4 regions of the Bacillus sp. OTU530 genome follow, and region 3 is predicted to be linked to each of the others. Evidence: riboswitches for the same ligand, from Rfam matches in the RefSeq annotation. Region 3 holds a riboswitch; each other region holds the start of a gene.

Region 1 (5,370 bases), on a different contig from region 3:
CTCCGTCAGCATTTAGAGCTGAAGTAATATAATTCATCATTGGTTAGCTAGTATAAATGTCAGCGATCAGACTTTAAAGCGTACATGTAATGGTTTATTATGACTGCCATTACATGTACGCTTTTTTTGTATTTTGTTATTATAGTATATCTTTCGGACACATTTTATTGTTTATATAAAAGAATACATTGAGTTAGATTCCGCTTTATTTTTCTTGTCCTTAGCTTTTTTAAACGGTGTAGTATCCGGAGCTATTGCTGCTGACGAAAAGATGAAAATCCCCTGGTCGGTAAATTCCAAAAAGCAACGATAGCTTACGATGCCCTACTATTAGAATAGAAGAATCAACTTGCCAAAATTCAGCACATTAAAGTATTATCTACAAGGTAATTATTGACTATCTTATTTTAGTCTAATATAGGAACTTAAGATGAAATTTTAACTGGATAAAAAAGGTGTAAATATATTATATTATGCAACTTATATAATGTTCACCTTGATTAGCAATATAGTTATGCAATGTGCAAAATACACTTGCCGTTTTCTTACAGGAAACATTCTTGCATAGGGGATATTAGCAAGTGATGAGATATATTTGGCAATCAAAAAATGGGTTTTCTGCAACTTTGATGAGGCAGATAACTTGAAAGGGGTAGCTAAGGTGAAAAGGAAGCTATTAGCTTGGATATCAGGAGTTATAGGACTTGCTATACTTGGAGCTAGTATATACACCTACCAAGTGTACGCTAACGTTTCTAAAACATTAAGTGAGGTGAATCAGCCGTTAAAGCGCGATACTTCCACGAAACAGTCTGAAGATATGAAGCAGGGTGCTCCTATTTCCATTTTGTTAATGGGGGCTGATCCTCGCGGAGAGGAACGGGGCCGTTCAGATTCATTAATGCTGGTTACATTAAACCGGACTAAGCAATCTATGAAAATTCTAAGTATTCCGCGCGACACATACACCGAGATTGTCGGAAAGGGAGTCAAGGATAAAATCAATCATTCCTATGCATTTGGGGGCGTTGATACAACAGTTGCGACTGTTGAGAAATTTTTAAATGTACCTGTGCAATATTATATCGAAGTGAATATGGAAGGATTTAAGGATATTGTAAATGCAGTAGGCGGTGTAGATGTGAATAATGATCTAGACTTTACGTACCAGGGCATACACTTTGAGAAAGACACTCTCCATTTGAACGGTGAGGAGGCTTTAGCATACTCCCGAATGAGGAAGCTCGATTCCCGTGGTGATTTTGGCCGGCAAATGAGACAGCGCCAAGTTATGCAGTCTGTGATCAAAAATGGCAAAAATATAGAAACTCTTTCGAACTATGGAGCAATCCTGGACGTGATTCAAAAAAATGTGAGAACAAACCTAACGCAAGATGAGATGTTTAAGATTCAGCAAAATTATGGAGAAACCCGTAATAATATTGAGGAAATTGAAGTCAAGGGTGAAGGCCAAATGATGGGAGATACTTGGTACTATATTGTCTCTGATGAGGTACGTCAGGAGCTATCCAAGAAACTTCGTGAGCAGTTAGAATTACCGGCACAATAGCATGAATACGGGCTGAGCTAAAAGCATAATCGGATCTTTTTTGAACTGAAATGGGAAATGGACTATTAAGGGAACCGAGTAAAATGAATATTTCTATGATGGTCTATTTCCTATTTTTCTTCGAATTTTTATAGTGCAGGGGTTCTGGGGCAGCCCCCTTTTTGTGTTGTTGGAGTGCCTCAGTATACACTGCTTGCTGACATTCAATTGTAAATGTATTTAACATCTATGTTATGCAGGGTAATAAAAGTAATACAATCTTAACCAGTAGATGTATTTACTCCCCGAAATAACTTTGTTAGTCTAATCTGTAGATTAATGGCTAGGTTGTTTGCAGGTCAGACAAGATAGGATTGATGATATATTTGGCTACGATAAAGGCAAACTTGTTGAAAGGCAAGGACGCAAAACTTCAGGTCTACGGTTCTGCTCAAGGGCTATGATGGCTGGGTTACCGAATAGCTCCTAAGGAAAGAGATATTTGATTTATAGGTAAAGATAGGCTTTTGTGTTTTCACGCTTAGGACAGTTCAAAATTATGAGAGGAGGCTACTGTGATAATAGCCAATGCTTTGATATTCAACTCTATTTCCAACGTGATAACTTAGCTGAGAATACTGTAAAGTTAGGTGGCTGCATGATTAAAATATTATCAAATGGTATGTACAAAAGAATGAAGAATCTTTTGGGTCACGATCGACGTAAACAAACAATTTCAAGCTATGAAACTGCTAATGGAAACTTTGTATTTGAAGATGCTTCAAGAAAAAGGAAGATTGTAATCTGGTGTTTTCTCTGTAGTTTGGCCATTCTTGCTCTTATGATACTAGTTATATCTGGCTTAAGTATATATCTTAGCCCTTTGCTGCCAAAGTGGGATACAAAAGAAGTAAACGAATTTTCAAATATTAGACCATCAGGGAAGGAGGCTGCTAGTCCTCTGACACCTTTTGATACTGATAAAAACAGTACCTTCCAACAAAAAGAAGATATACATATGGATGATACGTATGCGTTCTATGTGAATTGGGATCCGAATAGTGAACGATCATTAAAGCGTAATATAGATACGATAGATGTTCTCATTCCCCAATGGTTCCATGTGCAGCCTAACTTAGAACTAGGAGAAGACGTTCAGAAGAATATAGGGGATTTAGCGAAAAAGCATGATGTTAAGGTAGTTCCCTTAATTAGCAATTTAATTGATAATGAGTGGAATCAAGAAGTAGTTCATAACCTATTGATTTCTCCTCCAGCAAGGTCAAAGCTCATACAGGATTTACATGGACAAATTAAAAAGTATGGCTATGATGGCATAAATATAGATTTTGAAAATATAAAGGCAGAAGATAAGGAATTGCTTACAAGCTTTATGCAGGAGCTATACGGCGTGTTTCATTCTGATGGGCTTCTAGTGACAATGGATATGCCTCCAAATGACAACGCATTTGATTATAACGCATTAAAGCTATATTCAGATAAAATGGTTGTAATGTTGTATGATGAAAACTTTCAAACTCCAGGTCCTATAGCCTCATCCACGTGGTATCAAGAAAATCTTGCGCGTATACCCAAGGATAAGCTTGTCGTTAGTTTGGGCAATTATGGTTATGACTGGGAATGGGAAAGCAGTGAGCCTGGGAAGGTAGTATCCTTTGAAAATGTTATGAGAATGGCAGATAAGGCAAACTTGCGGGTCCAATGGGATGACATGAGTAAAAGTCCCTACGTGAGATATACGGATAAAGACAAGCTGCACGAATTATGGTTTTTAGATGGTGCCACATTCTATAACCAATTAAAAACGGCTTCAGCAGCTGGAGTCAAAGGGGTTGCGTTATGGAGATTGGGTACGGAAGATCCAGCGGTTTGGGATGTTCTAGAGAATCGAGGGATTGATACACTGCGTCATATAAAGAGTAGTGACAACATCTACAGCTCTGGAGGGGGTAGTATTTTCCAATCTACATCATCTCAGAAACAGGGAAAGCGAGAGGTTATTTTAAATGATTCCGGTCAAATTTCGGGCGAAGTTTATCAATCTATGCCTAAATCATCTGAGATGGAGCGTTTAGGTAATGCGAAAACGAAGGAAGTGGTGCTAACCTTTGATGATGGACCTGATCCCGAGTATACGACACGTATATTAAACATTTTAAAACAGCATCACATAAAGGCAACATTCTTTGTTATTGGTAAAAATGCTATGCTCAATAAAGGCATTGTGCAACGGATATATATGGAGGGACACGAAATTGGTAACCATACGTTTTCCCATCGACATACAAATAGCATATCATACAACCAATTAAAGCTGGAATTGAATGCGAGTCAGCGTGTAATTCAAGGTATTACTGGGCATTCTTCTTTACTGTATCGCCCTCCGTACGGATATGTGGATACACCTACGGTAAATCCAGATTTTAAAAGGATGCTCTATACGACTGAAATGGGCTATCTTACAGTTAATTATGATATCGATTCCAGAGACTGGGAAGCAACAAACAGTAAGGAAATTGTTGATAACGTTCTACAGCAGCTGCCTAATGGCAATGTGATTTTACTTCATGATGGCGGAGGGGACAGAAGCAGTACTGTTGGGGCACTTCCTGAGATTATTGAGACCTTACAAAGTAAAGGCTATACATTTGTAACAGCTAGTGAGCTAATGAATACGAAGAGAAGTTCGATTATGCCTTCCGTCAAGGAAGTAGAAAGACCGTTAGTAGAGAGCTTTAAAATTATTATAGGAAATGCAACTAGTTTAAATGGAGTTATTTCCTTATTACTTTATACTGTGTTAGCTCTCTCTGTCCTTCGTGTTTTTATACTAGTTTACTTTGCCTTACGGCATAAAAGGCAGGCTCAGCTGTCTAAGGCAGGTAATGATTCATTTCAGCCCTTTGTGAGCGTCATTATTGCTGCTTACAATGAAGAGAAGGTTATCAGCAGGACTGTGCAGTCGATTCTAAAAAGTGATTATCAGCATTATGAAATTATTGTTGTAGATGATGGTTCTCAAGACCGGACTCCTGCGATCGTATCTGAGAATTTCTCTAGTAATGAAAGGGTACATTTAATTCGTAAGAAAAACGGCGGGAAATCTTCAGCGCTAAATAGGGGAATTCAGAAGGCAAAAGGTGACATCATTATTGCTATTGATGCTGATACAATTATTTCGCATAAAGCTATGTCGTTACTTGTCCGCCACTTTATCGATAAAAAGGTTGCGGCCGTATCTGGCAATATGAAGGTTGGGAACATGCGTAATCTATTAACGATTTCTCAGCATATCGAATATGTGACAGGATTTAATCTAGAAAAACGCGCGTTTAGTTTTCTAAATTGTGTTACAGTTGTTCCTGGGGCAATTGGCGCTTGGCGTAAACAAGTGATCTTGGAATGTGGGGGATTTACGGACGATACGCTGGCAGAAGACACGGATATGACCTTAAGAATTTTATGTCAAGGCTATACAGTTGCTATTGAAGAGAATGCGTATGCTTATACAGAGGCGCCGGAAGGTATACGAGGATTTTTCAAGCAGCGGTATAGATGGACTTACGGCACTTTGCAATGTCTATGGAAGCATAAGCGTGTGATGTTTTCTAGGGAGCAAAAATCATTGGGTTGCATTGCAATCCCTAATATGCTGCTGTTCCAATATGCATTGCCCTTGGTGGCTCCTGTTTTAGATGCTTTGGCCATCTTCGGGGCCCTTTCGGGAGATATAAAGAAGGCAGCATTATTTTATTTAGGTTTCTTTATCATCGATCTTGTTATTTGTTTATTTACCTTTA
Region 2 (5,370 bases), on a different contig from region 3:
TACTTTTCCCGTATTTCCTTCAAAGACATAAAATTTATATATAGGTTTGCTGCTTCCCTCTGAGGTAGCTGTCAATGTAATCGGTGTTGCCACAGCTTGAGGGCTTGGTTTATCTGTTGTTACATTTACCTGAGTTACTTTCCCATCCTGTACTTTGTACCAGAAAGAATAATAAGTATCATAAGCCGCTTCGGAGTTAATATCCTTTGCATGTACTGATAACCTATATGTTCCTGCTCGTTCTGGTTTCCATGTAAAGGTATTTTTCTCACTGTAGTTTTGTACTACTTTCCCGGTATTTCCTTCAAAGACATAAAATTTATATATAGGTTTGCTACTTCCCTTTGAGATAGCTGTCAACGTAATAGGTGTTGCTACACTTTGAGGACTTGGTTTATCTGTTGTTACGTTTATTTCTTGGACCTTTGGCTTAGGGTCCACAAAAAACTCCTTGGTATACGCTATACCGTTCTCATAGCTAGCGAAATGCCCTGCCTTATCAAAAAGCGAGACACGTAAAATCTGCCATTTGCCTGGTTGTACAGATGTATTAAGCGGAATCTTCACAATCCACTTGCCACTAACAGTATCATAAGTTCCTGACCCAGCTAACTCTATTCCGTCAGGACCTTTTATTCTTGCTACTACATCCCTAACTCCTGAAACATCATCCGTTGCCGTAATGTTAAGGCTTACTGTCTCACCAGCCTGATAGGTTTGTTTATCTGGTTCTACATTTGACAAAGATGGTAGTTCTGTATCTACTGGTGAAGTATTTTCCACATTAAATTCAGCTGTATAATCTACACCATTCTCATAGCTAACAAAATGTCCTGCCTTATCAAAAAGCGAGACACGTAAAATCTGCCATTTGCCTGGTTGTACAGACGTATTAAGCAGAATCTTCACAATCCACTTGCCACTAACAGTATTATAAGTTCCTGCCCCAGCTAACTCTGTTCCGTCAGGACCTTTTATCCTTGCTACTACATCCCTAACTCCTGAAACATCATCCGTTGCTGTAATGTTAAGGCTTACTGTCTCACCAGCCTGATAGGTCTGTTTATCTGGTTCTACATTTGACAAAGATGGTAGTTCTGTATCTACTGGTGAAGTATTTTCCACATTAAATTCAGCTGTATAATCTACACCATTCTCATAGCTAACAAAATGCCCTACCTTATCAAAAAGCGAGACACGTAAAATCTGCCATTTGCCTGGTTGTACAGATATATTAAGCGGAATCTTCACAATCCACTTGCCACTAACAGTATCATAAGTTCCTGCCCCAGCTAACTCTGTTCCGTCAGGACCTTTTATCCTTGCTACTACATCCCTAACCCCCGAAACATCATCCGTTGCCATAATACTGATGTTTACTGTTTCGCCAGCCTGATAATTCTGCTTATCTGTTTCTACATTTGACAAAGACGGTAGCTCCGTATCTACTAATTCTGACGCAAGTGTCTGAGCCGGATATTGGAGAGTTAGTACTAGAATAACAATAAACGTAAACATTTTCCAAAAATTCATATGTAAGTGCCCCCTCTTAAAAAATTTTATCACACTCCTCTTTTAAATTCTAATATTCATATAGATTGGTAACATTTACTTATATTTGTGTGATTATCTTATTTTCCTCTCCAATTACCTATATCTTATATTTTGTATAGCTGTAAGCCGAAGGTTTTGTTAAACACTAGTACTGACAATTGAAGCAAAAGAAAAAGCGAACTGCCGCAGCAATCCGCTTTCAAATAGTTTTATTGTAATGAAACTTAAGCACTAGCTACTGTATTGAGAATGGTTTCTACTCGCTCGTCCTTCACCTCGTAGTAAACCTCTAAACCTCTACGTTTTCCTGAAATAACCTTGGCGCTCTTCAATTTTGATAGATGTTGACTAACTGTGCTTTGTGGTGCTTCAAGTTCCTCGTAAAGAGTAGTTACATTTACAGGTCCTTTCTCAATCATAACTTTTACAAGTGCAATTCGTGCAGGATGAGCTAATACTTTTAAGATTTCCACTCCGTCATTAAATTTTTCAATTTTCATATACATTCACTCCTCTAATTCCTCTTTCACGTGAACGGCAGCTGGCTAGCTTGATAACATTTGCTATTTTAGCCCCTAAAGCTTTGCGCCCCATGTTTTCACAAGGTTTGCCTACGGAAATAATTATAATCTAATTCCAAATTTTATTATAGATAAAAAAATTAGAAACTTATCATAACTAACTCTAAAAATAGAAATTAATATAGAACTTTACACCATCCACCGTAGAATCGTTCTTTAGAACAACAAGATTAGGTGTCTTTCGCTAACAAATAACTTTTTTGTTGAAAATGTAATTGTATTCTCAACAAAAAAGAAGACAAGCTCTACATGTTGTAGGAATTTGTCTTCTCGTTACTTTGAATGAGTATTTTTCAACAACCCCGTTTGTCTTCCCCTTCGCAATCTAATTAATTCAGGTTATTGGTGTACCTGAATATTGCCTCCTTGAATTATACCAGACTGTGATGTATATCCTTTATTAGGTCCATCAAGTATAGTTAATCGGAACTCATCTTTTGTACCAGGTTCCCCACGATCAACAACTCTAATATGAATAGTGCTGTTTTGCTTGCCAGAGGTAGAACTTGTCACTTCTCCGACTGTATCAAATTCAATCCCGATAGTTTTTCCATTCTCCTTAATTTCTGCAAGCTTTTGTTTCAGACTCATCGCATAATTATCTATTTTTATCTTTACTACATCAGTCTTATTACTTTTCAAATGATCATTATATTCAAGTTGAACTCTTAAACCTTGTTCGTCCGGCAACATGTTAAAACCAAATGATTGCTTATTCTTATCATTTTCAACATATCCCCCTCCTGTTACCTTTTTAAATCCAAATTGTGGGGATATAATAACACTGTTTCCACCGATTGCAAGTGGATTTTTTTGTGAAAATTGTTGTAAAGGCGTTTCATTACGTACCAAAACCTTAAAGAAATTTGGGAAAGCCGTAAATTCATCGTGCCAAGCCGGTACACTCAATTCATCAGCTTTCATATCAAATGCCGCACCTTCAGTAGTTATCGAGACCTTATTAATAATAGGTTTGTTGGTATAAAGATTAAATGTAAAGATTCCAAATCTTGTCATGTATCCATATGGATTATCAAAATCTGAGGTTCCCCCAAATAATCCACCGCCTTTATTTATAAAATTGGCTATATCCCCCCCACGTGCTGCTAACAAGTCATTTTCTTCATTCGTTAATCCACCATTTGGGGTATTGTATATATCGCTTGCGATAGCAATAATGGCAAACCCATCAAATGATTGGCTAGAAATATTATTACCAGATACAAAAGTCGCTTTCATATTAGTTTTTGATGCTATTTCCTTCCAAAACACCTTAATAGCATTATTATCATTTCCGGATCCGCCGATTACTAAGATCCCATTTCCACCATTTGTAACTTTCATTTTTTTTACGATGTTTACGTAAGCGCTAATAGGACCATGAGCCCGACGCCCGCCCTCAAGATGTCCGTCCTCTGGTTCCAATCCCATTAAAACTACAGATCCTCCAGAGACTTTTGGTGGGGCTGCTGCTAAGGAAATTGAAGGATTTCCCCATATACCGACACTCAATGCCATAACTCCAATACCTGCTAATAAGCTACCTTTTTTCAAAAAAATCCCCCCATAATTTATTTAGAGGGGGTCGGTTTCGCTACTAGCTCCACTCCACTTAAGCGACCAAATACAAGTAGAGTTTCATCGCTCCCCCGTGCTCTTTATAGCTCATGCATATCCCAATAAGAAAATTAAGAAAATCAAAAGAACAAGATTAACCTTCTCAAAAAGCCTTTTCCTCACAAAGAACAAATGACTAAAGGTTATGCCTTTATCTAGTGAATTACCTAACACCTTCTATACCTGTTAGAATCATAAAAAACAGTTAGAAAGGTAAAATAACAAAATTAATTTTCTAAGTAGAGAATCTTCTATGAAAAAGAACAACGGGAAAGAAAACGCTTTATTTTTATATCTTATCATGGGGATTTTGGTGAAAAAAGTAAATTAAAACCTCAATTACTTACAAAAACTAACAGCACAGAAGGACAAAAATGGACAACCCCTAAATTTATTGATGATGGCTAAATACTAGATCGTATTTTAAGAACCATTTCTACTCCTTTATCTATTGCTTCATAGAAGATTTTTAATTCTTCTGCAGGAAGTGGTGACCAAAAATAATGTTTAAAACATACTTTTCGAGGATGCTAATGCTTTTCAATTCGTACTCCAACCCTCAATCGTTCAAAATCGTATACAACCAATATTTCAGCGGCAATACTACCTTTCGTTTTTTTACTCAAGTTTTCATTTCGTTAGCAAGCTAGCAAAACCAACAGCGCAAATCCCTTGCCATTACTAGGCCTTGAGACTGATGTGGTATATAGAACGAGCACGTTGTCCCCGCTTGCTCAAATACCGATGGACATGAGAAAAGAGCGCATCATAGTTGGCGCCCTTTTTGGTTTTGCTGGTTATTTTATTTATTGTACTCTATAGTACATTTCCGCTCGAGATCCATAATTCGCTCCAGAGTTCTTATCTCTTGCATAAACAATTACTGTATAGACTCCAGACTTTGTTGGTGTCTATGTAGTTGCACTATTCGCCCTATACTCCTGCGATGTAGTAAGAACACAGTTACCATCCCGGACACAGATCGATACCCCGGGTTGCTGCTTTCTTCAGATGTTGTTGAAATGATAACTGGAGTACCAGTATTCTATGGACTTATCTTATCTGTTGTTACATTTACCTGAGTTACTTTCCCATCCTGTACCTTGTACCAGAAAGAATAGTAAGTATCATAAGCTGCTTGAGAGTTAATATCCTTTGCATGTACTGATAACCTATATGTTCCTGCTCGTTCTGGTTTCCATGTAAAGGTATTTTTTTCACTGTAGTTTTGTACTACTCTTCCCGTATCCCCTTCAAAGACATAAAATTTATATAAAGGGTTACTGCTTCCCCCTGATGTAGCTGTCAACGTAATCAGTGTTGCCACAGCTTGAGGGCTTGATTTATCTGTTGTTACATTTATCTGGGTTACCTTCCCATCCTGTACTTTGTACCAGAAAGAATAGTAAGTATCATAAGCCGCCTGGGAGTTAATATCCTTCACATGTACTGATAACCTATATGTTCCTGCTCGTTCTGGTTTCCATGTAAAGGTATTTTTTTCACTGTAGTTTTGTACTACTTTTCCCGTATCTCCCTCAAAGATGTAAAACTTATATATAGGGTTGCTGCTTCCCTCTGATGTAGCTGTCAACGTAATCGGTGTTGCCACAGCTTG
Region 3 (5,370 bases):
AGTACAAACTACTAATTTGTATGAAAAGGTAAAGGCTCTGCAGGAAAAGTATGAAGAGCTGAAGCTGAAGCAGCAGGAGCTGATCGCCAGAGCGCATGCTGCGAGGGCTGTGAAGGAAATCAATACAACAATTGCGTCTTTTAGTGCAGATAACGCAATGCGCGGCTTTGCCAGAATGGAAGAGCGCATCTGGGCGTTAGAAGCTGAAGCAAAAGCAAGCCAAGAAATTGCAGCTCCACATCAACCGAGCATGAACCCCCTCTTGCAGGCTGAAGTGGAACAGCAATTGGAACAGTTAAAAGCAGCGAAGTCCTAAGGAAGGACAAGCTGCTCGACTTAGCTAAACCCTTTCTCATGTTATGCCTTACCCCCCTTATTTAATATAAATTGTTGTCCCTCCGTTTGGGGGGATTTTTTTTATACTTTAAGAAAGTATAAATTTCTAGCAGGAAGACCATTCGACGTAGTGAGAAATTTTAGGAACAAAGTATAAGTGCAACTACACCTCTGTCTTCGCCTAACGGCTTGCCAATCGGTTACTGTAAGAAAGGATAACTTTTCGGGGCGATGTCTAGCTCCCAAGGCCAAAGTGGCAGCATAGGGCTGAACCTCCGCAAAAGGAAAAAAGCGTCTTTTACTCCGGCCCACCCCTACGCTGCCATAAAAGGCGGGCCTTGTCTGCTTTTCTTAATGCTTTAAGCATTCGTTTCATCTTCTTATAGTGCTATCCTCTCAACAGCGTTGGTGGGATTTCTTCTTGATCAACCATTACCTCAACTACTGTCGGTCCGTTGTGATTGTTCAGAGCTTCCTTGAGAGCCAGGTGTAAGTCTTCAATAGTCCAACACTTAAAGGATAATGCTCCCATTGCTTCACTATATTTTTTAACGTTGAGTTCATTTTTGAAAATAGTGCCAACAGCTTTTCCAGCATTGTTTGACATACCTTTATCGACCATATCAAGTCTTCCATTATTCAAAACAATAAAGATAGTAGCTGCATTGCTGTCAACTGCTGTTGAAACCTCATTTCCATGCATAAAAAAGCATCCATCACCTGTTAAACAGACGATAGGCTTAGTAGGATTGCTTAACTTCGCACCAATACTAAAACCAATAGCATGTCCCATTGCGCCAAAAACATCATCAAAATAGAATGTGGCCTGCTTTGTCAGTGTTAGGTGCTGAATAGCATAAAAGGAATGGCTGCCATCATCACCAAAGAAAACAGTATCTGCGGGAAAATTCTCTCTTAGGGCAGCAATGACTTGCTTTGCTAGTAGCCTTTCAACTGTAATCGGTGTTTCCTTTTGTAGCTCTGCACTAATATGTATCTGCGGCTTTGAAAAAGGTTTAGCTAATCTATCTGTCTTAATTAATTTTAATAAACTCTCAAGATTATGCTTAGCGTCACCAAGAACAAGCTGTGTTGCAACAGGAATTGATTTGCCAATAAACGTATAGTCGTAATCAAAATGAATAATTTTATCTGGATACAAAGCGGGATCCAGTCCAACAATAGACATATCAGATAACTTAGATCCTATTACAATTATGAGATCACTCTTATTCTTTAAATACTCACTAGCTTTTGCAGAGCCGCCTAGTCCAAACCCATCTAGGGACAGATCATGTGTTGTTGGAAATGTTCCTTTTCCGCCAGGTGTTGTCATGACTGGTATGTTAAAGGTTTCCGCTAAACGAATGACTTCCTCATAGGCTCTGGAGGAATGCACACCTTTTCCTAAAATCATGACAGGCCGCTTAGAAGTTAAAATACAATCTAAGGCTTGTTGTAACTCCTTTTGGGTCGCTATCACATGTGGAGCTTCATCGGGTATGTCTAAAATAAAAGATTCTGCCTGCTCATCCAATACATCCATAGGGAGTGAAAGGTGAACAGGTCCCTTCACTCCATATAATGCGCTCTCAATAGCATGAGAAAAAATACTTTTAAATGATTCAGCTCGGTCTATGCGTGCGCTAAATTTTGTTACTGGCTCAAACATTTTTATTAAGTCTGTCCCAAATGCTGAAGAGTCTTGTCCAAACGGTTTACCCATATCTTTAGCAGAGGGGTGCCCTGTAATAAAAACAACTGGTAAATGCCATGCTTTTGCTTGTGCCGCAGCCGTCAGCAAATTGGTGCCGCCTGGACCAGAAGTACCTATTGCGACTCCAATAGAATCATTCATTAAGGAATAACCAGAAGCAATATAACCAGCTCCAGTTTCATGCCTAGTTAGATTGAATTGAATACCATGGTTCTCTAATTCGAGTAAAATTGGAACAATAGGTTTTCCAGGAACACCAAATGCATGACGTACACCCATATTCTTAAGATTAATAGCAAGGATTTCTGCAACTTTTCTCATGTCATTAAAATTCCTTTCGCTTGAGATTCAGCAAATATAAAAAAACCCCTGTATAGACATAAATGGGGTGAAAATAAAGATTTATGTAACCCAGCCATCATAGTACAACTGCCGTAGACCTGTAGGCTTTACGTCCTCGACTTGGGACGGGTTTGCCTCATATAGATTTAGCTGTTTCCTGTTACGAATTAAAATTTATTATCAGTACTTTAGGACATAAAAATATAACGCTTCGTATCACGATTTAAATATGCTATATATCTATATGGGCGTTAACTTATGTATTATTTAGGAACCGTTTCATTTTGCGGACTGGCAAATACAAAAAACACCCTATATAGACATAAATAGGGCGTAAACAAAAAATTTATGCAACCCAGCCATCATAGCACAACTGCCGTAGATCTGTAGGCTTTGCGTCCTCGACTTTCGACGAGTTTGCCCTATTTAGATTTCATTTTTCCTGCTGCAAATTAACGCTGCAAGGTGGCGTGACATTGCTCCTAAATTCATGTAAAACAATTGGAAAATCCGCTTTTCAATAAATTTAAATATAATTTATCACGTATTCTGAATAAAATAAACCAATATTCGACAAATTATTAGTTCTTTTACACTGTAGGAAAGTATAAATTTCGGAGGCAAATTCGACGCAGTCCGGAATTTTAGGAATATAGTGTAAGTGCAACTACACCTCTGTCTTCACTCAAGGGCAGAGCCTGCCAATCGGCGAGTTTTCTTTATAAAAAACTAAAGGGAATTCTAAACTACCGGGAGAGAAAAGCAAAAAATTTTCAACATATGTATACAAAGGCTGCAAAATGTGAGAGATAAACATATGCAAAAGGGATTTCAAAGACCGTATCGGTCTGTTTGAAATCCCTTTTTATACATAGGCTATCAGAAGATTAACGCATTCCTCTGCCTTTGCCGCCTATTCCCTTATCATAGCCAAAGTTATGATAGTTATCTTGAAATAATGTTTTTGCTGTTTCAGGGGATTTAGTAGAAATCTCCTTCATAAGCTCTTTTGTTGTTTTATTGGCTGTATCAATACCGAGCTCTTTTGCTGCCTTTAACACTTTCGCATCTTGGACTTCCTTAGCTAATGTTTGGGTGTCCTTATCATCGGTGGAGATGCCAAGCTCTTTTGCATCTTTTTTCACCTGCGCGTCACGCACCTCACTGACTAAAGTTTCTGTGTCTTTGCCGTCAGTAGAGATGCCGAGCTCTTTTGCTTCAGCTTTCACCTTTGTATTACGAATTTCTTTTTGGAGTGTTTCACTGTCCTTACCGTCGGTGGAAATGCCAAGCTCCTTTGCTTCAGCCTTCACCTTTGTATCACGAATTTCTTTTTGGAGTGTTTCACTGTCTTTACCGTCGGTGGAAATGCCAAGCTCCTTTGCTTCAGCCTTCACCTTTGTATCACGAATTTCTTTTTGGAGTGTTTCACTGTCCTTACCGTCGGTGGAAATGCCAAGCTCCTTTGCTTCAGCCTTCACCTTTGTATCACGAATTTCCTTTTGGAGTGTTTCACTGTCTTTATCGTCAGTGGAAATGCCAAGCTCCTTTGCTTCAGCCTTCACCTTCGTATCACGAATTTCTTTTTGGAGTGTTTCACTGTCCTTACCGTCGGTGGAAATGCCAAGCTTCTTTGCTTCAGCCTTCACCTTTGTATCACGAATTTCTTTTTGGAGTGTTTCACTGTCTTTACCGTCGGTGGAAATGCCGAGCTCCTTTGCTTCAGCCTTCACCTTTGTATCACGAATTTCTTTTTGGAGTGTTTCACTGTCTTTACCGTCAGTGGAAATGCCAAGCTCCTTTGCTTCCTGCTTTAACTGGACATCGCGCACTTCTTTAGCTAAAGTTTGTGTATCTTTACCATCTGTTGCAATTCCTAATTCCTTTGCCTTTTGTGTAACAGCCTCCGTGCTTAGTTCTTTTCCATGACCATATTTCTGTTCCGCTGCTTGTGTTGTTTGCGTTGTAGTGCTTTGCGCTGCAAATGCCGGCATACCGTTTACAAGTCCGATTCCGAAGGCGAGAGTTCCTGCAGCTACGATTCCTAATGTGCGTCTTTTCATGACCTTTTCCTCCTATAGTGTTGATATGTATGTGTATGTGGTTTCGTTGCACTGTAAGAAAGTATAAATTTCCAGCTGGAAGTGAATTCGACGTAGCAGGAAATTTTAGGAATACAGTATAAGTGCAACTACGCCTCTGTCTTCGCCCAAGGGTGGGCATTGTCCGCTTTTCTTACACTGTGAGAATATATAAATTTCCAGCTGGAAGTGAATTCGACGTAGCCGGAAATTTTAGGTACACAGTATAAGTGCAACTACGCCTCTGGCTTCGCCCAAGAGCAGGGCTCTCCAATCGGCGAGTTTTCTTTATTTGCTACAGGTTTTACTATACGGACGAATGGTGAAAAGAGAGTGAAAATGGAGCTGAATGATTTTGTGGAGCATACTACTGCGTGTATGATGGAGCTATTAGCAAAGAAAGCGGTGGTTCAGGAAATGGGGATTAAAGGAGTTTTATTCGATAAGGACGGTACGCTTTTAAATTTTGGCATGCTGTGGGTGGCAATTGAATATGAAGTAATTGATGCATTGCTGGAAAAAGTGGGAGAAGCAAGAAATAATGAGCTGAAGGAGGCGTTATGTGCCTCCATTGGCCTCCATAATGGTCAGGTAGATGAGAAAGGATACTTTGCCAGCGGTACCTCTCTCGATATTTCACGTGCATTTCAAGCTGTGCTTCCTTATGATATCCCCGACTTGCACGGGTGGCTTATGGAGCAAGCTACTCTAAAGACGAAGGAACACATTCAGAATGTGCAGCCGACATGTGACTTACAGACGCTGTTTTCGCAGATGAAGGAAAAGGGGCTCACGATTGGTATTGCTACGTCTGATGATAATGAAATTACAAGGCTTTGTATCGAGGCACTTCATATTGAAGAGTATATTTCATTTGTTGGCACGGCTGAATTA
Region 4 (5,370 bases), on a different contig from region 3:
GCTCTACTTGGATATACGGCCGGAGAAATGATGTTAAACGATAAAGTGATTGCCCGTTTTGTGGAGAGCAAATTTCCTTTAGGGCATATTATTATTCCAGTTACATTAGCAATTTTGGTTATTATAACTGGCAAGTTAAAAAATAAAGAGCTGGAAAAAACGGACAAGGCTTCGTTGGAGAGGGGCTAATGCCCTTCTCTGCAACATATGACTGATTTTCAAAAAAAAATCTGTGTGAGGGGATTTGAGTTATTTTTTATTGCTGTTGTTTATAAAATCCAATTAATTCCTGAATGGAATGGATTATTTCGCCAAATTGAAATGTAAATAATGACAATGCTGATAAAGAAAAGAAAATAACAGGGACTAGACGAAACCAATGCATTGTATTCCCTCCGTTTCAAAATAATTTAACAAAAATAATATAAAAGTATTTAATAAAGATAATAATACCAATCATAAATTTTATCAAGTGTAAATTTTTATCGGATTAATAATTAATAAGGTTAAGTTTGTGGAGGAAGTGCCGGCGGTAAAATATTTATTCAAGTTTAGTCACATAAAAAATATTTTGTTATTTCTATAATAATACAAGACTTGGTTAACATAGTGTTTTATAACGGACTAAAATATATAATGGTGATTGCTATAATACTTACAATTTTCTACTCTAATTTCTAATAATCTTTATGATTTAATTTCTTATTCCTTAATGTATAAATAACCTTCTGTGAAGGGATTGTTTGGTTTGAATAGAAATAAAAATATGCCTATCATCATTTTCTTGTGTATCTTCTTGTCAATAGTTCTTGTTGTGAATGCTATCCTCCATATTAAGATATATATTGTGTATAGCTCAGGTATCGGTTCTTTATTATTGATAGGAGTAATAGTTCTAACTATTATTATTCTTTATCTCAAGGGTTATAAGTAACGAAAATTTTATCAGGGTGCTCTTTGTAACTGTATACTTTGTCTAGACCGTATCCTTGTTTAATCGGTTCTTTCATTGGTTTTACCTATACATTTCAACTTAACTTCATTATAATAATACGAAGTATTCATATAGTGAATGCTTTTTTCTTTTGGAGAAAACGAAAAAAATATTAAGATAAATATATAGAATGTGTAAAGTTCCGTGTTAATTGCTATTTTTTTAGAACCAGTTATAAAAATTTTGTAATATTTTTCTCTGTACTAAAACTCGACAAAAAATTATAATTATTAAGGGCAAACCTTGTGAAAACTTGGGACGCAAAGCTTTAGGGGCTAAAATAGCGAATGCTATCAAGCTAGCCAGCTGCCGTTCACGGGAAAGAAAAATTAGAGGAGTGAATGTATATGCAAATTGAAAGATTTAATGATGGGGCAGAAGTCTTAAAAGTATTAGCCCACCCTACGCGAATCGCGCTTGTGAATTTTATGATTGAAAAAGGTCCGGTAAATGTAACTACCCTTTATGAGGCGTTCGGAATGCCGCAAAGCACCATTAGCCAGCATTTATCAAGATTAAAATCTGTTAAGATTGTTTCGGGAACACGTAGGGGTTTGGAGATTTATTATGAGGTAAAGGACAAACGGGTAGAAAATATCCTTAATGCGGTAGTTAGTGCTTAAGGGTTATATTACCAAACCGAATTATTTTGAAGCATCTGGTGGAAATCAGGTGCTTTTTTGCATTGTAAGAAAGTATAAGATTAGAGGTTGAATAAAAAAGTTATTAGGAAAATTTCATACTTTCTTCATAAATTTCGAATATTATTGCATTATAGTCGATAAATAAAGTTAGGAGAGTAGTAGAATGAACATTGAAAAGTTTAATGACAGTGCGGAAATTTTAAAGGTATTAGCCCATCCTGCACGAATTGCGCTTGTGAAATTTATGATTGAAAAAGGACCAACAAATGTAACCTCTCTTTACGAAGAGCTTGAAGCGCCGCAAAGTACAGTTAGTCAACATCTATCAAAATTAAAGACTGCCAAGATTATTTCAGGAACGCGCAAAGGTTTAGAGATTTATTATGAGATAAAGGACGAGAGAGTAAAACCTATCCTGAATGCAATGATCAACGCTTAAGTACGATTTGGGTCATGGGTCCTGCACGACTGAGCACACGAAGTAGCTGAATGAAGCAAAAGCTTTATCCACTTTTATGTATGCCGCTTGCCAATGGGTGAGCGGTTTTTATTTTGAATAAATCTATATATTGCTAATTAGACATAAAAAGCGTACACTTACAAGGGAGTTATTTACATTTATTCCAATGCACAATTTAACATAAATGTATTCTCTAAAGAATTATTAAGAATGAAAAGCTATATAAGGAGATTTCAGTATATGTATGCTAAGGCTAAATATGTAGTAGTTAGACAGCAGAATATCCAACAGACAATGTGTTTTGCAAGCGTAGGAAAGCGATTCTCTGCAATCGTCATAGATGTGTTTTGTGTAACAGCAGTATTAGTCACTATATCCTTTTTTCTTACGGCAAATCACTCTGATACATTTTATAAAGGCTGGAAATCCCTATGGATTGATGGGATTTATTTCGCATTAATACCTTTAATTTTAAAAGGTGGCACAATTGGTAGGCTTGTATTAGGGTTAAAATTGATTAAGATAGACGGAAAACAGCTGAATTTTCGTACAATGCTAGTTCGAGAATTTATTGGAAAAGTAGGATTAGGTATGCTTACATTAGGAACTACATATGTGATCAGTATTTTTATGGTGATATTTCGAAAAGATAGACGCGCTATCCATGACTTTGTTGCCAAAACTGCTGTTGTCTATAAGAGAATAGATGAAAACTTAATAAGAGGCGAAAAGTTAAAAAGGTATTCATAAAATTGAACTGAGGTTAGTGTCATAGGAGGATTTAACATGAATTACATTCAAGAATTAAGATCTGCTGTAGGAACTCGTCCATTAATATTAACTGCTGCAGGTGTGATCTTACTCGATACTGAAGGCAGAATTCTGTTGCAGCATAGAACAGATACAAACGACTGGGGGTTACCGGGTGGTTTTATGGAAATTGGTGAAACGATTGAGGATACAGCGAGAAGAGAGATTTTTGAAGAAACAGGGTTAACGGTGGGGGAATTAAAGCTTTTTCATATTTTTTCAGGGGACCAAATGTATTATGAATACCCTAATGGTGATCAAGTATATAATGTTATTATTTGTTACTATTCTTCTGATATCACTGGAGAGATTAGACTTGATGAAGAGAGTAAAGAACTTAGATATTTTGATATTCAATCCTTCCCAGAAAACATAATGACAACAAGTAAAGTAATGTTGGATAAATATGTAAGTGGGAAAACCGAATAGTGAAGCGGATGTTCTGTAGTGAAAGGAGCGGGCAGGGTTAACAGGGAGGGTAAGCGATGGGGACTCAAGAGAAACGAATTAAAATTATATCGTTGGTTTGGTTAATTATTACCCAGATTGTGGCGGTATTATCAACATTGTTTTGGTTTATGGGTTGGGCCATGGCATTTGCTGAGGATGCATTTGCATCAGTAGCAACTATCTTTGTAACAAGTTACCCGCTATTTGTTATTGTTTCAATTATTATGGGATGGATCATCTTCATGAAGAAGAAATATTTACAATTGGTTTTGTGGAGTGTATTGCCGGTTATATGGTGGTTAATATTTTTCACACTAGGCAAGATCTAATAAATAGGCTTTTGTAAATAAAGAGCGGCTCTGGCTGCTCTTTTATGTTTAAATCTGGGCTCGGATAAGATGGGGGTGTTGTTTTAAGAAAAGTGTGGGTTTAAAAGATCTGTAAAAGGTCTATACAAAGAAAGCGTTTTTATTTGTAATTAATGTACAAAGTTGAATTTGTGAAAGTAAGTGATATTTAGGTTTTTTACCAAATTTTCATGTAAGAAAGGTAATCTATAGACAGTTACGATGAGAATAGTGCTAGGAAAGGAAGGCGAAGTCAAATGATTATACTTGAGCAAATGCAAAATGGACAGGGAGTTATCAACGCCCAATCAACAGTCTATCAAACTCCTCTAGAACAGGAAGGAAGTGTGTTTAAAGGAGTTCTGTGGGGATCGTTATTGAGCGTACCTCTTTGGGGTATAATCATTGCTGGTTTTCATTTCTTCTCTTAAGAAATGTGAATTTTTTTAACGTAAAATTATTATAGACATTTAACCATTTACCAGGGGGAGCTAGCTGCATAGCTCTCTTTTTATTTATTCTAGACCGCTTTTTGTTGTTTAAATTACCAAAATAGGGAAAATGTGTTATAATGAACTTACCCCTAATATGTTATGGCGCGCTTTGGCTATTTGCCGAGGCGTTTTCTTTATACACAAAAAATCACTCAACAGTACTGCTGAGTGGCAAAAAGGAGAAGTCATAACGTGTTCCCATAATTCTTCAGCAGCTTCCCATTTATCTTTTGTAGAAGCTGCAAATGATTCACTATGATCAACATCAACGCACCTATAGTTGCTACATCTATGCTCACGATAGATATGGCCAATCTTTCCTTCCCGACAATAGACATTGTACATATCGGCCGCTGTTTGGGAGACAAGTTCGAATTTCGCTCTTAATGCTCTTTGTGCCAACAATTTAGCAGCTTGATTCAAATTCGACACACCTCACTTTTAGATATCATCATACCTATTTATCAGTTTTATCAGAATATTGATAAATTAAACATCTCTCTTTAACATGGTACTACTCTTAAAAACAGGGGAAAAACGTACTAGGCTATTGTGAGAACATAAAATGTATAGTTATTCCTTAATGTGCCGTTACTAAAGCCTGACAAGATTTGTTTAAGTGGGGAACGAGTTGAATCGAATCAAAACATCATTGTTAGTAATTTACGGGCCGCTCTTAGCCGTCCTTTTTATTTGCAATTGGTTTTATTTCCTCTAAACCTGACTATCTTAATAATAAGTCAAAAAAGAGAGGTCGATATTATGGAGAGAGAAGGGAATTTTGCGAGAGGATGCCTTTGGGGATTGGTAATCTCTATTCCATTATGGATTGCACTTATCTGGTTGGTTAAGAGCGTTATTGAATAGCTTTATAACTGGAAGAGTCCTATTTCCGGTCTTTTTTCTTTTGCCTTGAAATTGAAAGGCGGTGAGAAGAATGTGTGAACAGATCAGAACCGACTGCCCTTTTTATGGTCATATCTTAACTTGGATGATATAAGCTTGTTATTTCACACTGCAAAAGGGTGTAAATTTCCATCTGGAAGTGAATGCGACGTAGCCGGAAATTTTAGGAATACAGTATAAGTAGAGCTACACCTCTGTCTTCGCCCGAGAGCAGGGCTTGCCATTCGGCGAGTTTTCTTTACAGGATAAGAAAGGATAGCTTTTC

Evidence for each region. Region 3 has a riboswitch for cyclic di-GMP ahead of AAHB12_RS13340 (thiamine pyrophosphate-binding protein). Riboswitches for the same ligand answer to the same signal wherever they lie in the genome.
Region 1: it holds a riboswitch for cyclic di-GMP, as region 3 does, so the genes downstream of both, AAHB12_RS07665 (glycosyltransferase) here and AAHB12_RS13340 (thiamine pyrophosphate-binding protein) in region 3, are expected to answer to the same signal.
Region 2: it holds a riboswitch for cyclic di-GMP, as region 3 does, so the genes downstream of both, AAHB12_RS07780 (ArsR/SmtB family transcription factor) here and AAHB12_RS13340 (thiamine pyrophosphate-binding protein) in region 3, are expected to answer to the same signal.
Region 4: it holds a riboswitch for cyclic di-GMP, as region 3 does, so the genes downstream of both, AAHB12_RS05740 (ArsR/SmtB family transcription factor) here and AAHB12_RS13340 (thiamine pyrophosphate-binding protein) in region 3, are expected to answer to the same signal.

What each region holds. Positions count from the first base shown of each region.
Region 1 covers NZ_JASATP010000007.1:174,076-179,445, forward strand. The annotation lists gene tagU (polyisoprenyl-teichoic acid--peptidoglycan teichoic acid transferase TagU) at 1-27, shown strand, start outside; gene tagU (polyisoprenyl-teichoic acid--peptidoglycan teichoic acid transferase TagU) at 662-1,570, shown strand; cyclic di-GMP riboswitch class I at 1,940-2,029, shown strand; gene AAHB12_RS07665 (glycosyltransferase) at 2,208-5,370, shown strand, end outside.
Region 2 covers NZ_JASATP010000007.1:197,362-202,731, reverse strand. The annotation lists gene AAHB12_RS07785 (Ig-like domain repeat protein) at 1-1,533, opposite strand, end outside; gene AAHB12_RS07780 (ArsR/SmtB family transcription factor) at 1,779-2,060, opposite strand; cyclic di-GMP riboswitch class I at 2,088-2,176, opposite strand; gene AAHB12_RS07775 (post-COAP-1 domain-containing protein) at 2,475-3,689, opposite strand; cyclic di-GMP riboswitch class II at 3,710-3,793, opposite strand; gene AAHB12_RS07770 (SH3 domain-containing protein) at 4,798-5,370, opposite strand, start outside.
Region 3 covers NZ_JASATP010000015.1:88,792-94,161, forward strand. The annotation lists gene AAHB12_RS13335 (PspA/IM30 family protein) at 1-316, shown strand, start outside; gene AAHB12_RS13340 (thiamine pyrophosphate-binding protein) at 725-2,374, opposite strand; cyclic di-GMP riboswitch class I at 2,456-2,541, opposite strand; cyclic di-GMP riboswitch class I at 2,742-2,827, opposite strand; gene AAHB12_RS31780 (BspA family leucine-rich repeat surface protein) at 3,596-4,324, shown strand; gene AAHB12_RS13350 (HAD family hydrolase) at 4,816-5,370, shown strand, end outside.
Region 4 covers NZ_JASATP010000005.1:206,717-212,086, forward strand. The annotation lists gene AAHB12_RS05730 (TerC family protein) at 1-189, shown strand, start outside; gene AAHB12_RS05735 (hypothetical protein) at 257-385, opposite strand; cyclic di-GMP riboswitch class I at 1,220-1,308, shown strand; gene AAHB12_RS05740 (ArsR/SmtB family transcription factor) at 1,336-1,617, shown strand; gene AAHB12_RS05745 (ArsR/SmtB family transcription factor) at 1,802-2,077, shown strand; gene AAHB12_RS05750 (RDD family protein) at 2,339-2,848, shown strand; gene AAHB12_RS05755 (NUDIX hydrolase) at 2,885-3,337, shown strand; gene AAHB12_RS05760 (hypothetical protein) at 3,394-3,687, shown strand; gene AAHB12_RS05765 (hypothetical protein) at 3,963-4,136, shown strand; gene AAHB12_RS05770 (hypothetical protein) at 4,272-4,622, opposite strand.